DNA from 2 places in the Pseudomonas sp. VMV1 genome. Region 2 is predicted to be linked to the other one. Evidence: predicted binding sites of a transcription regulator. Region 2 holds the regulator's gene; the other holds the start of a gene.

Region 1 (7,811 bases), on a different contig from region 2:
ATTCCTTGATCTGGCGAACGCCAGGCACGCCGAGGGCCATGATGTTCTCGCCATCGATGGGCGACAGGGCGCGGGCCAGATAGAGGAAGTGCTTTTCCGGATGCCCGAGGATCAGGTTGCGCAGCTCGGCCTCGGGCTTGTGGATGGCCTGGGCCAGGCGCCCCAGCTGGTCGGCGCTGTCCTGCATTTCCGCAGGATTGCACCAGATGGTCACCACCTCGGTGGAAACCGCCAGGGGCGCACCGTTGCGATCGGTGATCATGCCGCGGGTGACCGGGATGGGAATGTGGCGCACCGAACGACGGTCGCCCTGATCGCCGAGGAATTCGGCGTCGAACAGCTTGAGGTAGGTGATGCGTCCGGCGACCACGCAGGTCAACAGGACCAGCACGGCGACCACGACATAGAAGCGATAGCGGGGTGCGGCCGTCATGGCGGCTCCTGCGCGAGAAGAGGGCTTGGGCATGGTCACAACTGGTTACAACCATCGGGGACGCGCATGGTAACTGCTCCAGCCATCGGCCGGAAACCGCTGAGCGGCCGGGAGCGTTACACTGCACCCATGAGCGACATTCCTCTGCACCACCTTTCCACCCCTACCGTGACCTGCGAGAGCTGTCAGGCCTGGTGCTGCCGCCAGGAAGTGCTGCTGTTCGACGATGCCGGCGTGCCCGCCCGCTACATCGAGGAAGACTGGACCGGTACCCGCATGAGGCGTCTCGACGACGGCTGGTGCGCGGCCCTGGATCGCGAACAGATGAACTGCAGCATCTATGAGGTAAGGCCCTGGGTCTGCCGGATCTTCGACATGGCCGGTCCCGAATGCCTGGAAGAACGCGCGGACATGAAGCGGGCGATGGAAAGCGGCGAGTTCTGAGGCATTCGCCTGAAAGGTGTACCGTCCGGGTGGTCCCATCGCGGCCATGGGCCGCTCCTACGGAGCCATCGACCCCCGTAGGAGCGGCCCCATGGCCGCGAACAGCTACGTAGGGTGGCTAACGGCGCCAGCCTTGTCCACCTTGCAATGGCGCGGCCCTGTGGAAAACGCTGCGCGGTTTTCCAGGCTACAGGGGCGCTAGCGTCCTATCGCGGCCTGGAACGCGATAGACCGTAGGTCGGGTTAAGACGGCTCTCTCGTCGAAGCCCAACGCGCGGGACCGAGCCCGCCCCGTTGGGCTTCGCTGGCGCTCAACCCAACCTACGCCGGCCCTTTGTCTAGCGCAGCTTCTGCGGCTTGTAGGCGCAATAGCCGGGTCGCGGGCCGACGCGCGGGTGGTTGCGGCAGGTGTCCGGGCGCTGGTCGTAGATGGTGCACAGCCGCGTCTTCGGATGCAGGTAGAGGCAGTCGTTGTTGGACAGCCGCACCAGGGTGAACAGCCCGGTCTTGGCGTTGAGACGTTCGACGACGCCGTCCTTCTTGAGCCGCTTGGCGATGTCCTTGAGCGGCTCGCCCTTCTCGAACTCGTCCACTACGCCCATGCGGATCAGATCGGACAGGCGGGCTTCCACCGGCAGGGTGCAGCAACTGGACGCGCAGTCCAGGCACATGGCCTTGTCGTAGCGGATCCAGGTTTCGGTGCGATCGAGGTCGGCACCGAGAATGCGCAGTATCTGAGCCATGACTTACTCGGCGAAGGTGACCTGACCGTCGGCCAGGGAGGCGACGCGGGCCAGGGATTCGACGCGATAGCCCTGGGCGTCGAGTTCGGCGCGGCCGACCTGGAAGGACTTCTCGATGACGATGCCGAGTCCGGCGACCTGGGCACCGGCCTGACCGATGATGGAGATCAGCGCCTTGGCTGCCTTACCGTTGGCGAGGAAGTCGTCAATGATAAGCACCCGGTCGTCGGACGCCAGATGCATGGTCGAGACGGCTATGGTGCTCTCGGTCTGCTTGGTAAAGGAATAGACACTCGCGACCAGTAGATTGTCGGTAAGCGTCAGTGACTGATGCTTGCGCGCGAAGATCACCGGTACGCCCAGCTCCAGACCGGTCATCACCGCCGGGGCGATGCCCGAGGCTTCGATGGTCACGATCTTGGTGATGCCGGCATCGGCGAAGCGGCGGGCGAACTCCTGACCGATGTCCCGCATCAGCGCCGGGTCGATCTGGTGGTTGAGGAAGGCATCGACCTTGAGCACCTGCTCGGAGAGTACTTGGCCTTCGGTGCGAATCTTGGCTTTGAGGCGTTCCACGCGGACGATCCTTTAACGGCAACGCCCGGGCCTGAGTGCAGGACCGGGTCTGGGAATACGGGAGGGCGGCGATTGTGCCCTATCTTTCAAGAAAGTCGTTAGTTTGCCGACAAATCGCCTTATAGATACCCGCAACGGGTAGCGGCGTTTGCCAGCGGAAGGGCAGAGGAGCGGTCATCGATGGACGTTTTGTTGTCACCAGGGATTCGCGTGCTGAGCCGCTTCGGCTTCGCGCGCAAGTTTGCACTGCTCCTCGTGCTGTTCATTCTGCCACTCACGGTCAGCCTCTGGCTGCTCGGTGCGGATTTCCAGGCCAAGCTGGCGACGGTCAGCGGCGAACGCAGTGGCGTCCGGCTCTTGCAACGCCTGGATGTGCTGGAGGCCGAACTCAACGCCCAGCGCAACCTCACCGCGCGCTGGAAGGCGATCGACACCGCTCGGCAACCGACCCCGGCGGTGCAGGCCGCCATCGCCGCCTTGGAGGGCCGCAGTGACAGCGGTCGCGCGCGCCTCGCCGCGCTACAGCAGCAACTGGCGGCCGAGACCCTGGGCAGTGGCGTGCAGCAACGCTTCCAGGAGCTCCAGCAGGCCGTGGCCGGCCTCGACGTCAAGGATCTGCGCAATCTGGGCTGGTGGCCGGACGGCTACGACAGATTCACCGCGGCCCTGGGGGCCGTCCAGGCGTTGCGCGAGGAGATCGCCCTCGACAGCGGCCTGATCCTCGATCCCTGGCTGGAAACCTATCTGCTGATGCAGATCAGCACCACCCAGTCGGTCGAGCTGTACGAGCGACTCGGACGCCTGGCCAGTGTCGGTCAGGCCAGCGTGGTGTCCGGTCAGTTCAGCCTGCAGAGCCGACTGCAACTACGCGACCTGCGCGCGCGCGTTGGCGACTCCCACGAGAGCCTGACCAAGGTCGGCGCCCTGCTCAGCAGCAAGCTACCCGCCGACCTGGCCGGCTGGAAGAACGACTACCAAAAGGTCAACAGCCAGCTGGAGGCCAGCCTCAAGACCCTCGACCAGGGCATCTTCAGTAGCGAGATCACCCTCAAGCCGGAGCAGTTCGAAGCCACCCTGGACGGCGTCCTGCAAGGGCTGCAGGCCTTCCGCCAGCAGACCCTCAAAAGCCTGGATCAGCGGCTGCAGTTCTATCGCGCCGATGCCGTCCACCGTTTCGGCTTCATCGTCGCCGGCTTCGGGCTGCTGCTGGTGGTGACCTGTTATCTGCTGCTGTGCATGCAGGCGGCCATCCGCGGCAGCGCGCGGGGCATCACTACCCTGGCCGAAGGCTTGCGTGACGGCGATCTGACCCGCACGGCCCAGGTGAACGGACGCGACGAGCTGGCGGAAATCGGGCGGGCACTGGACCTGGCCGTGGTGCAGCTGCGGGCCAGCCTGCAGACGGTCGATCGGGAGAGTCGCCAGGTGGGCATGGCGTCGGGTGAACTGGGACAGCAGGCCGAGGCGGCTTTGGGCGCGGTGGAAGCCCAGCGCCAGCAGATCACCCAGATCGCTACTGCGGCGACCGAGCTGGCCGCGACCGCCCAGGGCGTGGCCCGGAGTTGCGAGGAGGCCGCCGGGCGCGCCGAACAGATGCGCGGCATCGCTCAGGTCAGCCAGCGCGATAGTCGCCAGACCACCGCCAGCATCCAGCGCCTCAATCAGCGGCTGGACGAGACCGCCGCCGCCATGGCCCAGGTCAACACCCAGGCCGGGGAGATCCAGCAGGTGGTGGACGTCATCCGTGGCATCGCCGAACAGACCAATCTGCTGGCCCTCAACGCCGCCATCGAAGCGGCACGCGCCGGTGATCAGGGCCGAGGGTTCGCCGTGGTCGCCGACGAGGTACGTTCATTGTCGCAGCGCACCCAGGCCTCCACGGCACAGATCGCCGGCACTGTCGGCAGTCTGAGCAGCACCGTGGCCCAGGCCGTGTCGCTGATGCAGGAGGCCTGTGGTCAGGCGGCCAGCGACGCCCAGTCGGTCACCGGCCTGGGGCAGCGTCTGGAAGAGATCGCCGAATCGGTGCAGGGGGTGTCCGATACCCTGGTGCAGATCGCCACGGCGGCTGAACAGCAGGCGGTCACCGCCGATCAGGTCAGCGGCAATATCCAGCAGATCGATGGCGCCGCCGCCGAGCTGCTCGGCAATGCGCGCACGGTGCAGAGCACGGCGGTCGGCCTGGAGGCGGGCAGCCGCACCCTGGCGGCCAACACCACGCGTTTCCGCCTGGGCTAGAACGCAGAAGGGGCGCCGGTCAGGGCGCCCCTTCCACTCAAAGAACCGCTGATCAGGCCCGGGTATCGAGCAGCCGGCCCAGGGTTTCCTGAGAGGCCTGCATGACCTTGGTACCGGCCAGCGCCTGGTACTTGCCGACATCCAGATTGACCAGTTGGCTCGCCATGTCAGCCTGGCTGTTGGTGGTCGCGCCCAGGGCTTGCTGCTCGTTGCGCGCGGTCTGGGAGGCGAGGGCGACACCGGCCTTTTCGACCGTGCGGCTGCCGTTCTGGTAGGCCTGCACCCCTGCGTAGAGGGTATTGCTTGAAGTCACGTTCATGGACAGCGTCCTCGACGGTGATGTCAAAGGGCTATTGAAGCAGCTTTGACGTCAAAGAACCAGCATGCCGTGTCACCGCTTGTGTCCTGCTACTGTTGAATCGTCGCCCGGTTGCCCTGACCGCTCTGGCTCAGGTTGACGGCGTTGCCAGCGCTCGCCTGGCTGACTGAGGCATATTGGCTAGCGCCCTGCTGGCTGGCGCTGACCTGGGCGTCGCTGCCCAGGCCTGCATGGAAGGAATGACCATCGCCCAGCTGCTCGATGCCGAGCTCGACGTTGTCGCCGATCCAGATCGCGCTGAACTCGTTGTCGTTGCCCTGGGAGACCAGGGTCAGACGGGAGTCGTCCCCGCCGATCAGGACGCCGGCGCTGTTGCGATTGCCCACTTGTTGCAGATCGAGGTGGTTGCCATCGCCCGTCAGGATCACCTGGGCGGCATTGTCGTCGCCAAGCTGGCGCGTGTTGACGGCCTGCGGTCTGTTTTCAAGGCCGTTCTGCTGCACCGCCGCGCTGTTGCGATTGCCGATCTGGATCAGCTGAACGTCTTGCTGCCGCGTGCCCTGGCGGGCCCCGGCCTGGTTGTCGTCACCGCGTTGCTCGACCACGGCCCGGTTGGCGTCGCCGCCCTGCAACAGGTCAACCTCGTTGCGCGCGCCCAGGGTCAGCACATCCTGCACATGATCATCGCCCACCTGCTTGAGTCGCGAGCGGCTACCGCTGTCGCGGCCGTCCTGAAACAGGCTCAGTTGATTGCGTGCGCCCTGCTGCTCGATGAGCATCCGCTGGTCGTAGCCACCCTGGCGCACCAGGGCTTCGTTCTGCAGACCGCTCTGGAGGATGTCCACCCCATCGCGCTGGCCGTGGCCCTGGTAGACATAGGCATGGCTCTGGCTGGCCTCGCGCTGGTCGATGACGATCTCGCGCGCGCCGCCGGCGGCCTGAGTGACATTGGTGAAGTTGCCGACACCGCCCTGCTCGACGCGGGTACGGTCGCCCTGGGAGTCGCGCTGGGTGAGATAGGCCTTGCTGGCGCGACCGGTCTGGACGACTTCCAGGCTGCCCTGGCGGCTATCGGGTTCCTGGGTGAGGAAGGCGCCGAGGCGCTCGCCGCGCTGATCCACGAGGGTCTGGTTGTCCAGCGCCCAGGCGGTGCTGGTCAGGCCAAGCAGGCCCAGGCAGGTCAGGAACGTGGAAGTGGGCACGGGGCGAATCCGGTAGCGGCAGACAGGGCAGTCTGCCGCCGGCCTGGCTCTGCGGCCATCGCCCGAAAGACTGATATCAGCCCGGCAGGCGCAGGTGCACCGCGACCGCGGCGGGAGTGGCCGCAGCCAGGTGCGGCACCGTGCCCAGGCAGGGCGCCGGCAGGCGCTCGTGCAGGGTGGCGAGGTTGTCGTCCAGGCGCAGGGTGGCCGGGGCTACCAGATTGGCTACCCAGCCGGCCAGCGGCAGGCCGTCGGCGAGGATGGCCTCTGCGCTGAGCAGGGCGTGGTTGATGCAGCCCAGGCGCACCCCGACCACCAGGATCACCGGCAGGCCCAGTTCGCGGGCGAGGTCGGAGAGCGACTCGCGGCCGGCCAGGGGCACGCGCCAGCCACCGGCGCCTTCTACCAGGGTGAAGTCGGCCTGCAGCGCCAGGATCCGGCGCACCGGCGCGGCCAGGGCGGCGACGCTGAGGTCGATACCCGCCTCGCGGGCGGCCAGGTGCGGCGCGATGGCCGGTTCCAGGGCGATGGGATTGATGTCGGCATAGCCGAGCGGCAGCGAGGTTTCGCCCAGCAGCGCCAGGGCATCACCGTTGCGCAGGCCGTCGGCGGTGCGTTCGCAACCGGAGGCCACCGGCTTGACCCCGGCGGTGGCGAGGCCCTGCAGGCGCGCCTGGTGCAGCAGGCCGGCGGCGATGGTGGTCTTGCCGATCTCGGTATCGGTGCCGGTGACGAAATAGGCGGGCATGGCGGTCATTCCTTGCGGAGCAGAACGTGGATCACCTGATAGGTGGCCGGCAGGCCGGCGGGCTGGCGCAGGCTTTCATAGGCGCGGGTAAAGGCCGCCAGCCGCTGGCGTCCGGTGAGGCCCTGGGGGCGACCCTGGTTGAGGTTGTGGGCACCGATGGCCTTGAGGTGCTGGGTCAGGGCGCGCAGGTCAGGGAAGTGCAGGCGCTCGGGCTCGACGTCCAGCCCCAGCACCTGCAGGCCACTGGCCGCGGCGGCGTCGGCATAGGCCGCCTGGCGGCGGAAGCGATTGACGTGCACCTGGTCGTCCACCTGGGCCCAGCTCTGGCGCAATTCGTCGAGGGTGCCCTCGACCAGGCTGCTGAAGGCCAGTACACCGCCTGGCCGCAGGATGCGCCGCGCTTCGGCGAGCACGGCGGGCAGGTCCGGGCACCACTGCAGGGCCAGGCTGGACAGGATGAGGTCGCAGCAGTCCGCGCGCAGTGGCAGGCGCTCGGCGTCGGCGGTCAGGTAGTGGCGGGCGCCGGCACCTTGCTCGCGGGCGTGGCGGAGCATGCCGAGGGCCAGGTCCAGGGCCAGGCCTTCGGCGTGCGGATGGCGCCGGGCCAGGGCCCGACTGCAATAGCCGGTGCCGCTGCCTAGGTCCAGCCAGCGTTGCGGAGCCTGGAGGGGCAGCCGATTGAGTAGGCGATCGGCGACCCGGCGTTGCAGGAGGGCGGCACCGTCGTACTGCGCGGCGGCGCGGGAAAAGGACAGCGCCACCTGGCGCTTGTCGGGCAATACGTCAGCCATCTCGTCCTGCATAGATGAATTCACGGATACGGGTGGCCACCTCGTCCGGGCGCTCCAGCGGCAGGCCATGGCTGGCATGTTCCAGCACCTCGACCTGGGCGGTGGGCAGCTCGTCGCCCAAGGCCTGGGCGGCGGTAGCCGGGACCAGGGCGTCATGGGCACCGAACAGGTGCAGCTGGGGACCGCTGAAGGCCTGCAGGGCGGCGCGGGTGTCCAGGCGTGCGAGCAGCTCCAGGCCGGCGATGACCGCCTCGGGATCGACCTCGGGCAGGGTCACCTGCAACTGGCGGGCGAGGGTGCGGCTGTCGCGCGCGCCC
Region 2 (7,811 bases):
GCCTATCACAGCTATCGGCGCTGCGGTCTGAGCGGCTGCGTGCTGACCAAGCTGGACGAGGCCGCCAGCCTCGGCGAAGCCCTGGGCCTGGCCATCAGCCAGCGCCTGCCGGTGGCCTACATCGCCGATGGTCCGCGCATCCCGGACGATCTACATCAGGCCCGCAGCCACCAGCTGGTGAGCCGCGCCGTGAGCCTGCAGGCGTCCGAAGAGCCGAGCGAAGAAACCATGGCCGGCATGTTCGCCGGCCTGTATCAGAGCAATGCCCGCCGCGCCGGTTAGCGCCGACGAACGGTGGTGGTGCATCGCATGCCTGGGCACGCCAAATGCACTTGGTCTAAAGTGTGACGGATTTCAATCAAAGGTATCAGGCAATGGGTAGCATGCATCCCGTCCAAGTCATAGCGGTCACGGGCGGTAAAGGCGGTGTCGGCAAGACCAATGTGTCGGTCAACCTGGCCTTGGCCCTGGCCGATATCGGGCGGCGCGTCATGCTGCTCGACGCCGACCTGGGCCTTGCCAACATCGACGTTCTGCTCGGGCTGTCGCCCAAGCGCACCTTGGCCGACGTCATTTCCGGCGAGTGTGAGCTGCGCGACGTGCTGCTGCACGGGCCGGGCGGCATCCGCATCGTCCCGGCAGCCTCGGGCACCCAGGCGATGGTCAATCTGACGCCGGCCCAGCATGCCGGTCTGATCCAGGCCTTCAGCGACATCAGCGAGAACCTCGACGTGCTCATCGTCGATACCGCTGCCGGCATCGGCGACCAGGTGGTCAGCTTCGTCCGCGCCGCCCAGGAAGTCCTGGTCGTGGTGTGCGACGAGCCCACCTCCATCACTGATGCCTACGCCCTGATCAAGCTGCTCAATCGCGACCATGGCGTCACCCGTTTCCGGGTGTTGGCGAATATGGCGCTGACACCCCAGGAAGGCCGCAATCTCTTTGCTAAGCTGACCAAGGTGACCGACAGATTCCTGGATGTCGCCTTGCAATACGTGGGCGCCATTCCGTTCGATGAAGCGGTGCGCAAAGCGGTACAGAAACAGCGCCCCGTGTACGAAGCCTTTCCGCGTGCCAAGGCCTCACTGGCCTTTCGTGCGGTGGCTCAGAAAGTCGATGGCTGGCCGCTGCCCGCCAATCCGCGCGGCCATCTCGAGTTCTTTGTCGAGCGCCTTGTGCAACCAGCCATCGGTACCCACGCATGACAGCATCCAGCGGGCTTCGCATGTACAGCAAAACCTCGGAACGTACCCAGCAGGAGCAGCTCATCAACCGCTACGCGCCGTTGGTGAAACGCATCGCCTACCATCTCCTGGCGCGCCTGCCGGCGAGCGTACAGGTCGAAGACCTGATGCAGGCCGGCATGATCGGTCTGCTGGAGGCCTCGCGCAAATACGACGCCGGCAAGGGCGCCAGCTTCGAGACCTACGCTGGCATCCGCATCCGCGGTGCCATGCTCGATGAGGTCCGGAAGGGCGACTGGGCACCGCGCTCGGTGCACCGCAACACGCGCATGGTCACCGACGCCATTCGGGCAGTGGAAGCGCGCACTGGTCGTGACGCTAAAGATTCCGAAGTCGCGGCCGAACTTAAATTGAGTCTGGATGAGTACTACGGCATCCTTGGCGACACCATGGGGAGTCGCCTGTTCAGCTTCGACGACCTCATGGAGGGTGGTGAGCATGGGCTCGAGGAGAGCGGTTCGCATGAACTCGAGCCCGGTCGCGGTCTGGAAGACGAGCGCTTCCGCAAGGCCCTGGCCGAGGCCATCGCCAATCTTCCGGAGCGTGAACGTCTGGTGCTCTCGCTGTATTACGACGAGGAACTCAACCTCAAGGAAATCGGCGAGGTGCTGGGTGTGAGCGAGTCACGTGTCTGCCAACTTCACAGTCAATGCGCGGCACGCCTGCGGGCGCGGCTGGCGGAATGGCGTTCGCGTTAACCGGCTGGTACTCAGGCTACTACGATTGCTTAGACGCGCCTTGTGGCGTGTGTGCGGATTAGGACGGAGGTCGACTTGGACAAGAACATGAAAATCCTCATCGTGGACGATTTTTCCACGATGAGACGCATCATCAAGAATTTGCTGCGCGATCTGGGATTCACCAATACCGCCGAAGCAGACGACGGTAATACCGCACTGCCGATGCTGCAGAGCGGCAACTTCGATTTTCTCGTCACCGACTGGAACATGCCTGGCATGACCGGCATCGATCTGCTGCGCCAGGTCCGCGCCGACGCGCGCCTGAAGACCCTGCCGGTGCTGATGGTGACCGCCGAGGCCAAGCGTGAGCAGATCATCGAAGCCGCTCAGGCCGGCGTGAATGGCTATGTGGTCAAGCCTTTCACCGCCCAGGTGCTGAAAGAAAAGATCGACAAGATCTTCGAGCGGGTGAACGGCTGAAGAAAGCCGCGGGGACGTTATGGATCAGCTTGGCACCAACAGCTTCAGCGACTTCGAGTCGAATCTAAAACAGCACGCCCAAGAGCTGGTGAAATGCCTGGAAAGCGGCGATTTCACCCAGGCCGTGCATGTTATCAATGAGCTCAATCAACTGCGTGACCGGGGTCTTTACCAGGAAGTCGGCAAGCTGACCCGCGAGCTGCACAATGCCATCGTCAACTTCGAGATCGATCCGCGCGGCATGGCCGGCGAAGAGGTCTCCCAGATCAGCGATGCCACCGATCGTCTCTCCTACGTGGTGAAGATGACCGAGAACGCTGCCAACCGAACCATGGATCTGGTGGAGGAGAGCGCACCGCTGGTAGGCAACTTCGGCGACGAGGCCCGTGCCGTGCATGCCGACTGGAAGAAATTCATGCGCCGGGAAATGGGCGCGGACGAATTCCGCGAACTGGCCAAGCGCGTCGACGCCTTCCTCAGCCACAGCGAGAGCAGTGCCGAGCAGCTGTCGGCCAAGCTCAACGACATTCTCCTCGCGCAGGACTACCAGGATCTCACCGGTCAGGTGATCAAGCGGGTCGTCAATCTCGTCGGGCAGATCGAGAAAGACCTCGTCAAGCTGGTGATGATGGCCAGTCAGGTCGATCGCTATACCGGCTTCAGTCACGATCACACCGCGCTGATCGAACAGAATCGAAAAGAAAAGACGATGAAGGGTGAAGGTCCGCAGATTCATGCCGATAAGCGTGAAGACGTCGTGGCCGCTCAGGTCGACGTCGACGATCTTCTATCCAGTCTGGGCTTTTGACCCAGACCCTCTTGGGGAGTGCAGGAATGAGCTTCGACGCCGATGAAGAAATCCTCCAGGATTTCCTGGTAGAGGCCGGCGAGATTCTCGAACAGTTGTCCGAACAATTGGTCGAGCTGGAAAGCCGCCCGGATGACATGGATCTGCTGAATGCCATTTTCCGTGGCTTCCATACCGTAAAGGGCGGTGCCGGTTTCCTGCAGCTCCATACCCTGGTCGAGTGCTGCCATATCGCGGAAAACGTGTTCGACATCCTGCGCAAAGGCGAACGCCGCGTGGATGCCGAGCTGATGGATGTAGTGCTGCAGGCACTGGATTCCGTCAACGAAATGTTCGGTCAGGTCCGTGAACGCGAAGAGCCGACCCCGGCCTCGCCTGAATTGCTGGCGGCCCTGGCCCGCCTGGCCGAACCCGCCGGCAGTGAGCCGGCGCCGGTTCCGGTTGCGCCCGTGGCTGTTGCCCCGGTCGCCGCCGCAGAGCCCGCTCCGACCGCCGCGGCGGCTGCCGAGCCGGAACTGAGCGATGCCGATTTCCAGAACCTGCTCGATGCCCTGGGTAGCGAGCCGGGTGCCGACCAGGGGGCCACTGCGGAAACCGCCAGTGCCGCCGGTGGCGAGGACATCACCGACGACGAATTCGAGGCCTTGCTCGATCAGCTGCATGGCAAAGGCAAGTTCAACGAGGCGCCAGCGGCGGCTCCGGTGGCTGCCACGGCACCTGCGCCGGCCGCCACGGGTGGCGACGAGATCACCGATGACGAATTCGAAGCCCTGCTCGACGAGCTGCACGGCAAGGGCAAGTTCGTCGCGAACGAGGCTCCTGCGCCGGCCGCATCGGCACCCGTCACGGCTGCTCCGGCGGCGGCGAGTGGTGATGAGATCACCGATGACGAGTTCGAATCCCTGCTTGATGAACTCCATGGCAAGGGCAAGTTCAGTGGTCCCGCCGAGCCCGTAGCTGCACCGGTTGCCGCTGCGCCGACACCGGTCGCCGCGCCTCAGCCCGTTCCGGCCCCGGCCCCGGCCCCAGCACCGGCACCGAAACCGGCCGCCGAGGTCGCTGCGCCCAAGCCGGCGGCACCTGCCGCGGCAGGCGAGCGTCCCACCAGCGAGGCGGAGACCACCGTGCGGGTCGATACCGCGCGGCTGGACGAGATCATGAACATGGTCGGCGAACTGGTGCTGGTGCGTAACCGCCTGGTACGCCTGGGCCTGAACAGCGGCGACGAGGCCATGGCCAAGGCCGTGTCCAACCTCGACGTGGTCACCGCGGATCTGCAGACCTCGGTCATGAAGACCCGAATGCAGCCGATCAAGAAAGTCTTCGGCCGCTTCCCGCGCCTGGTCCGCGATCTGGCGCGCAGCCTGAAGAAAGAGATCAACCTGGAGCTGGTCGGTGAAGAAACCGACCTGGACAAGAACCTGGTCGAGGCCCTGGCTGATCCGCTGGTGCACTTGGTGCGCAATGCGGTCGACCATGGCATCGAGGGGCCGGCCGAGCGTGAAGGCAACGGCAAGTCCCGCGCCGGACGCGTGGTGCTTTCCGCCGAGCAGGAAGGCGACCATATCCTGCTGTCGATTTCCGACGACGGCAAGGGCATGGACGCGGATCTGCTGCGTAACAAGGCGGTGGAAAAGGGCCTGCTCGACCGCGACGCGGCCGATCGCCTGACCGAGACCGAGTGCTTCAACCTGATCTTTGCCCCGGGTTTCTCCACCAAGGCCGAGATCTCCGACATCTCCGGCCGCGGCGTGGGCATGGACGTGGTCAAGACCAAGATCAGCCAGCTCAACGGTACCCTCAACGTCTTCTCGACCAAGGGCCAGGGCTCCAAGATCGTCATCAAGGTACCCCTGACCCTGGCGATCATGCCGACGCTGATGGTGATGCTGGGCAACCAGGCCTTCGCCTTCCCGCTGGTCAACGTCAACGAGATCTTCCACCTCGACCTGTCCCGCACCAACGTGGTGGATGGCCAGGAAGTGGTGGTGGTGCGCGACAAGGCACTGCCGCTCTTCTACCTCAAGCGTTGGCTGGTACCTGGTGCAGCCCACGTGGAGCAGGGCGAGGGGCACGTGGTGATCCTCTCGGTCGGCACCCAGCGTATCGGCTTCGTGGTCGATCAGCTGGTGGGCCAGGAAGAGGTGGTCATCAAGCCACTCGGCAAGATGCTGCAGGGCACGCCCGGCATGTCGGGGGCGACCATCACTGGCGACGGCCGCATCGCGCTCATCCTCGATGTACCCAGCATGCTCAAGCGCTACGCCCGTCGCGGGCTCTGAGTCGGCCAGGTACGAGCGGCGTCGGGTCCTGTGCCCGGCGCCATCGGGTGGCCTGAGCCGCCCCAAGTTAGGAGTTTCAAGGTATGCCGGTAAAAGTACTGGTGGTAGACGATTCCGGCTTCTTCCGGCGTCGGCTCAAGGAAATCCTGGCGGCCGACCCCAACATCTCGGTGGTGGGCACGGCCAGCAACGGGCGTGAGGGGGTCGATCAGGCCCTGGCACTGCGGCCCGATGTCATCACCATGGATTACGAGATGCCGATGATGGACGGCATCACTGCCGTCCGCCATATCATGCAGAAGTGCCCGACTCCGGTACTGATGTTCTCCTCGCTCACCCATGAAGGCGCCCGGGTCACCCTGGATGCCCTGGATGCTGGCGCGGTCGACTACTTGCCGAAGAATTTTGAGGACATCTCGCGCAATCCGGCGAGTGTGCAGAAGCTGCTGTGCGAGAAGATCCACCATATCGCCCGTTCCAATCGCCGCTTTGCGGTGGCACCCAGTGTCGCGCCGGCAGCGTCCGCGAGTCCGGCGGCTGCATCGGCAAGTGCCCGGACGGTGACCCGGCCGGCGGCGCCCAGTGCGACCCAGGCTGGCCACGCGCCCAGTACCCCGGCGTCACCACCGCCCAAGCGCAAGCACTACCGCTTGGTGGCCATCGGTACGTCCACCGGCGGCCCAGTGGCCCTGCAGCGCGTGCTGACCCAACTGCCAGCCAATTTCCCGGCGCCGCTGGTGCTGATCCAGCACATGCCCGCCGCCTTCACCAAGGCCTTCGCCGAGCGTCTGGACAAGCTCTGCCGTATCAGCGTCAAGGAAGCCGAGGACGGCGATCAGCTGCGTCCGGGGTTGGCGCTGCTGGCGCCCGGGGGCAAGCAGATGATGGTGGATGGCCGCGGCATGGTGAAGATCCTGCCCGGCGACGAGCGCCTCAACTACAAACCCTGCGTCGACGTGACCTTTGGCTCCGCGGCCAAGGCCTATGCCGACAAGGTGCTGGCGGTGGTCCTGACCGGCATGGGCGCCGACGGTCGCGAAGGCGCGCGGATGCTCAAGCAGGTCGGTAGCCAGGTGTGGGCCCAGGACGAAGCCAGTTGCGTCATCTATGGGATGCCGATGGCCATCGCCAAGGCCAACCTGGCCGATGCCATCTACGGCCTGGAAGACATCGGCAGGCACCTGACCGAGGCCTGTTCGTGACGGCAGGCGTTCATTCGCCAGAAGGGCATTGAGCGTGGACGTCCTCAGCCTTATCGGCATCCTGCTGGCCTTCACCGCCATCATGGGCGGCAATCTGCTGGAGGGCGGCTCCTTCGCCGCCCTGGCCAATGGCCCGGCGGCGCTGATCGTGGTGGGTGGGACCCTCGGTGCCGTGCTGTTGCAGACCCGGCTACCGGTGCTGCGCCGCGCCCTGACCATGCTGGGGTGGGTGTTCGTGCCGCCAACGCTGGACCTCACCGGTGGCATTCGCAAGGTGGTCAATTGGAGCAGCGTGGCGCGCAAGGAAGGCCTGTTGGGTCTCGAGCCCCTGGTCGCCCGCGAGGCCGATCCCTATGCCGCCAAGGGGCTGCAGCTGCTGGTGGACGGCACTGAGCCCGAGACCCTGCGCAGCATTCTGGAAGTGGACCTCTACGGCCAGGAAGATCGTGACATCGCCGCCGCCAAGGTCTATGAAGCCATGGGCGGCTATGCGCCAACCGTCGGCATCATCGGTGCGGTGATGGGCCTGATCCACGTCATGCAGAATCTCGCCGATCCCTCACAGCTGGGTAGCGGCATCGCGGTGGCCTTCGTCGCCACCATCTATGGCGTCGCCTTTGCCAACCTGCTGCTATTGCCCATCGGCAACAAGCTCAAGGCGTTGGCCCAGCAGCAGTCCCGTTACCGGGAAATGCTGCTGGAAGGGCTGATGTCCATCGGCGAAGGCGAGAATCCGCGGTCCATCGAAATGAAGCTGCAAGGTTTCCTGGACTAGGAGAGCGCCGCATGCCTCGCCGCCGCCGTCCCGAAGAGCACGAGAACCACGAACGCTGGCTGGTCTCCTACGCGGACTTCATCACCCTGTTGTTCGCCTTCTTCGTGGTCATGTATTCCATTTCCTCGTTGAACGAGAGCAAGTACAAGGTGCTCTCGGACAGCCTGTCAGGCATCTTCAGCCAGCCAGAGCGGTCGCTCAAACCTATCACCCTTGGCGATCAGCGTCCGGCGGGAACGACGCCTGCGGTAATGGACACCAGCGCCGCCCAGAGCGCCAAGGGCACGCCTAGCGATCCGCTGCAGCAGATCGCCGACAGCGTGCGATCCACCTTCGGCGA

The links. The regulator FliA, encoded in region 2, starts transcription of late flagellar genes. The targets are predictions, from matches to a motif close to CTAAAGTTTNNNNNNNNNNNGCCGNTAA.
Region 1: a site for FliA is predicted at 2,282-2,309, ahead of ACUCV0_RS10955 (methyl-accepting chemotaxis protein). Genes of this name have one in related genera too.

Annotation. Positions count from the first base shown of each region.
Region 1 covers NZ_JBXGSE010000003.1:190,272-198,082, reverse strand. The annotation lists gene ACUCV0_RS10975 (peptidoglycan D,D-transpeptidase FtsI family protein) at 1-433, opposite strand, end outside; gene ACUCV0_RS10970 (YkgJ family cysteine cluster protein) at 563-877, shown strand; gene ACUCV0_RS10965 (YkgJ family cysteine cluster protein) at 1,216-1,620, opposite strand; gene ACUCV0_RS10960 (xanthine phosphoribosyltransferase) at 1,624-2,196, opposite strand; gene ACUCV0_RS10955 (methyl-accepting chemotaxis protein) at 2,377-4,434, shown strand; gene ACUCV0_RS10950 (hypothetical protein) at 4,487-4,753, opposite strand; gene ACUCV0_RS10945 (curlin) at 4,843-5,955, opposite strand; gene bioD (dethiobiotin synthase) at 6,032-6,703, opposite strand; gene bioC (malonyl-ACP O-methyltransferase BioC) at 6,709-7,506, opposite strand; gene ACUCV0_RS10930 (alpha/beta fold hydrolase) at 7,487-7,811, opposite strand, start outside.
Region 2 covers NZ_JBXGSE010000002.1:482,930-490,740, forward strand. The annotation lists gene flhF (flagellar biosynthesis GTPase FlhF) at 1-282, shown strand, start outside; gene fleN (flagellar synthesis regulator FleN) at 375-1,205, shown strand; gene fliA (RNA polymerase sigma factor FliA) at 1,202-1,942, shown strand; gene ACUCV0_RS07790 (chemotaxis response regulator CheY) at 2,030-2,404, shown strand; gene ACUCV0_RS07795 (protein phosphatase CheZ) at 2,424-3,212, shown strand; gene ACUCV0_RS07800 (chemotaxis protein CheA) at 3,239-5,494, shown strand; gene ACUCV0_RS07805 (protein-glutamate methylesterase/protein-glutamine glutaminase) at 5,578-6,696, shown strand; gene ACUCV0_RS07810 (flagellar motor protein) at 6,731-7,471, shown strand; gene motD (flagellar motor protein MotD) at 7,483-7,811, shown strand, end outside.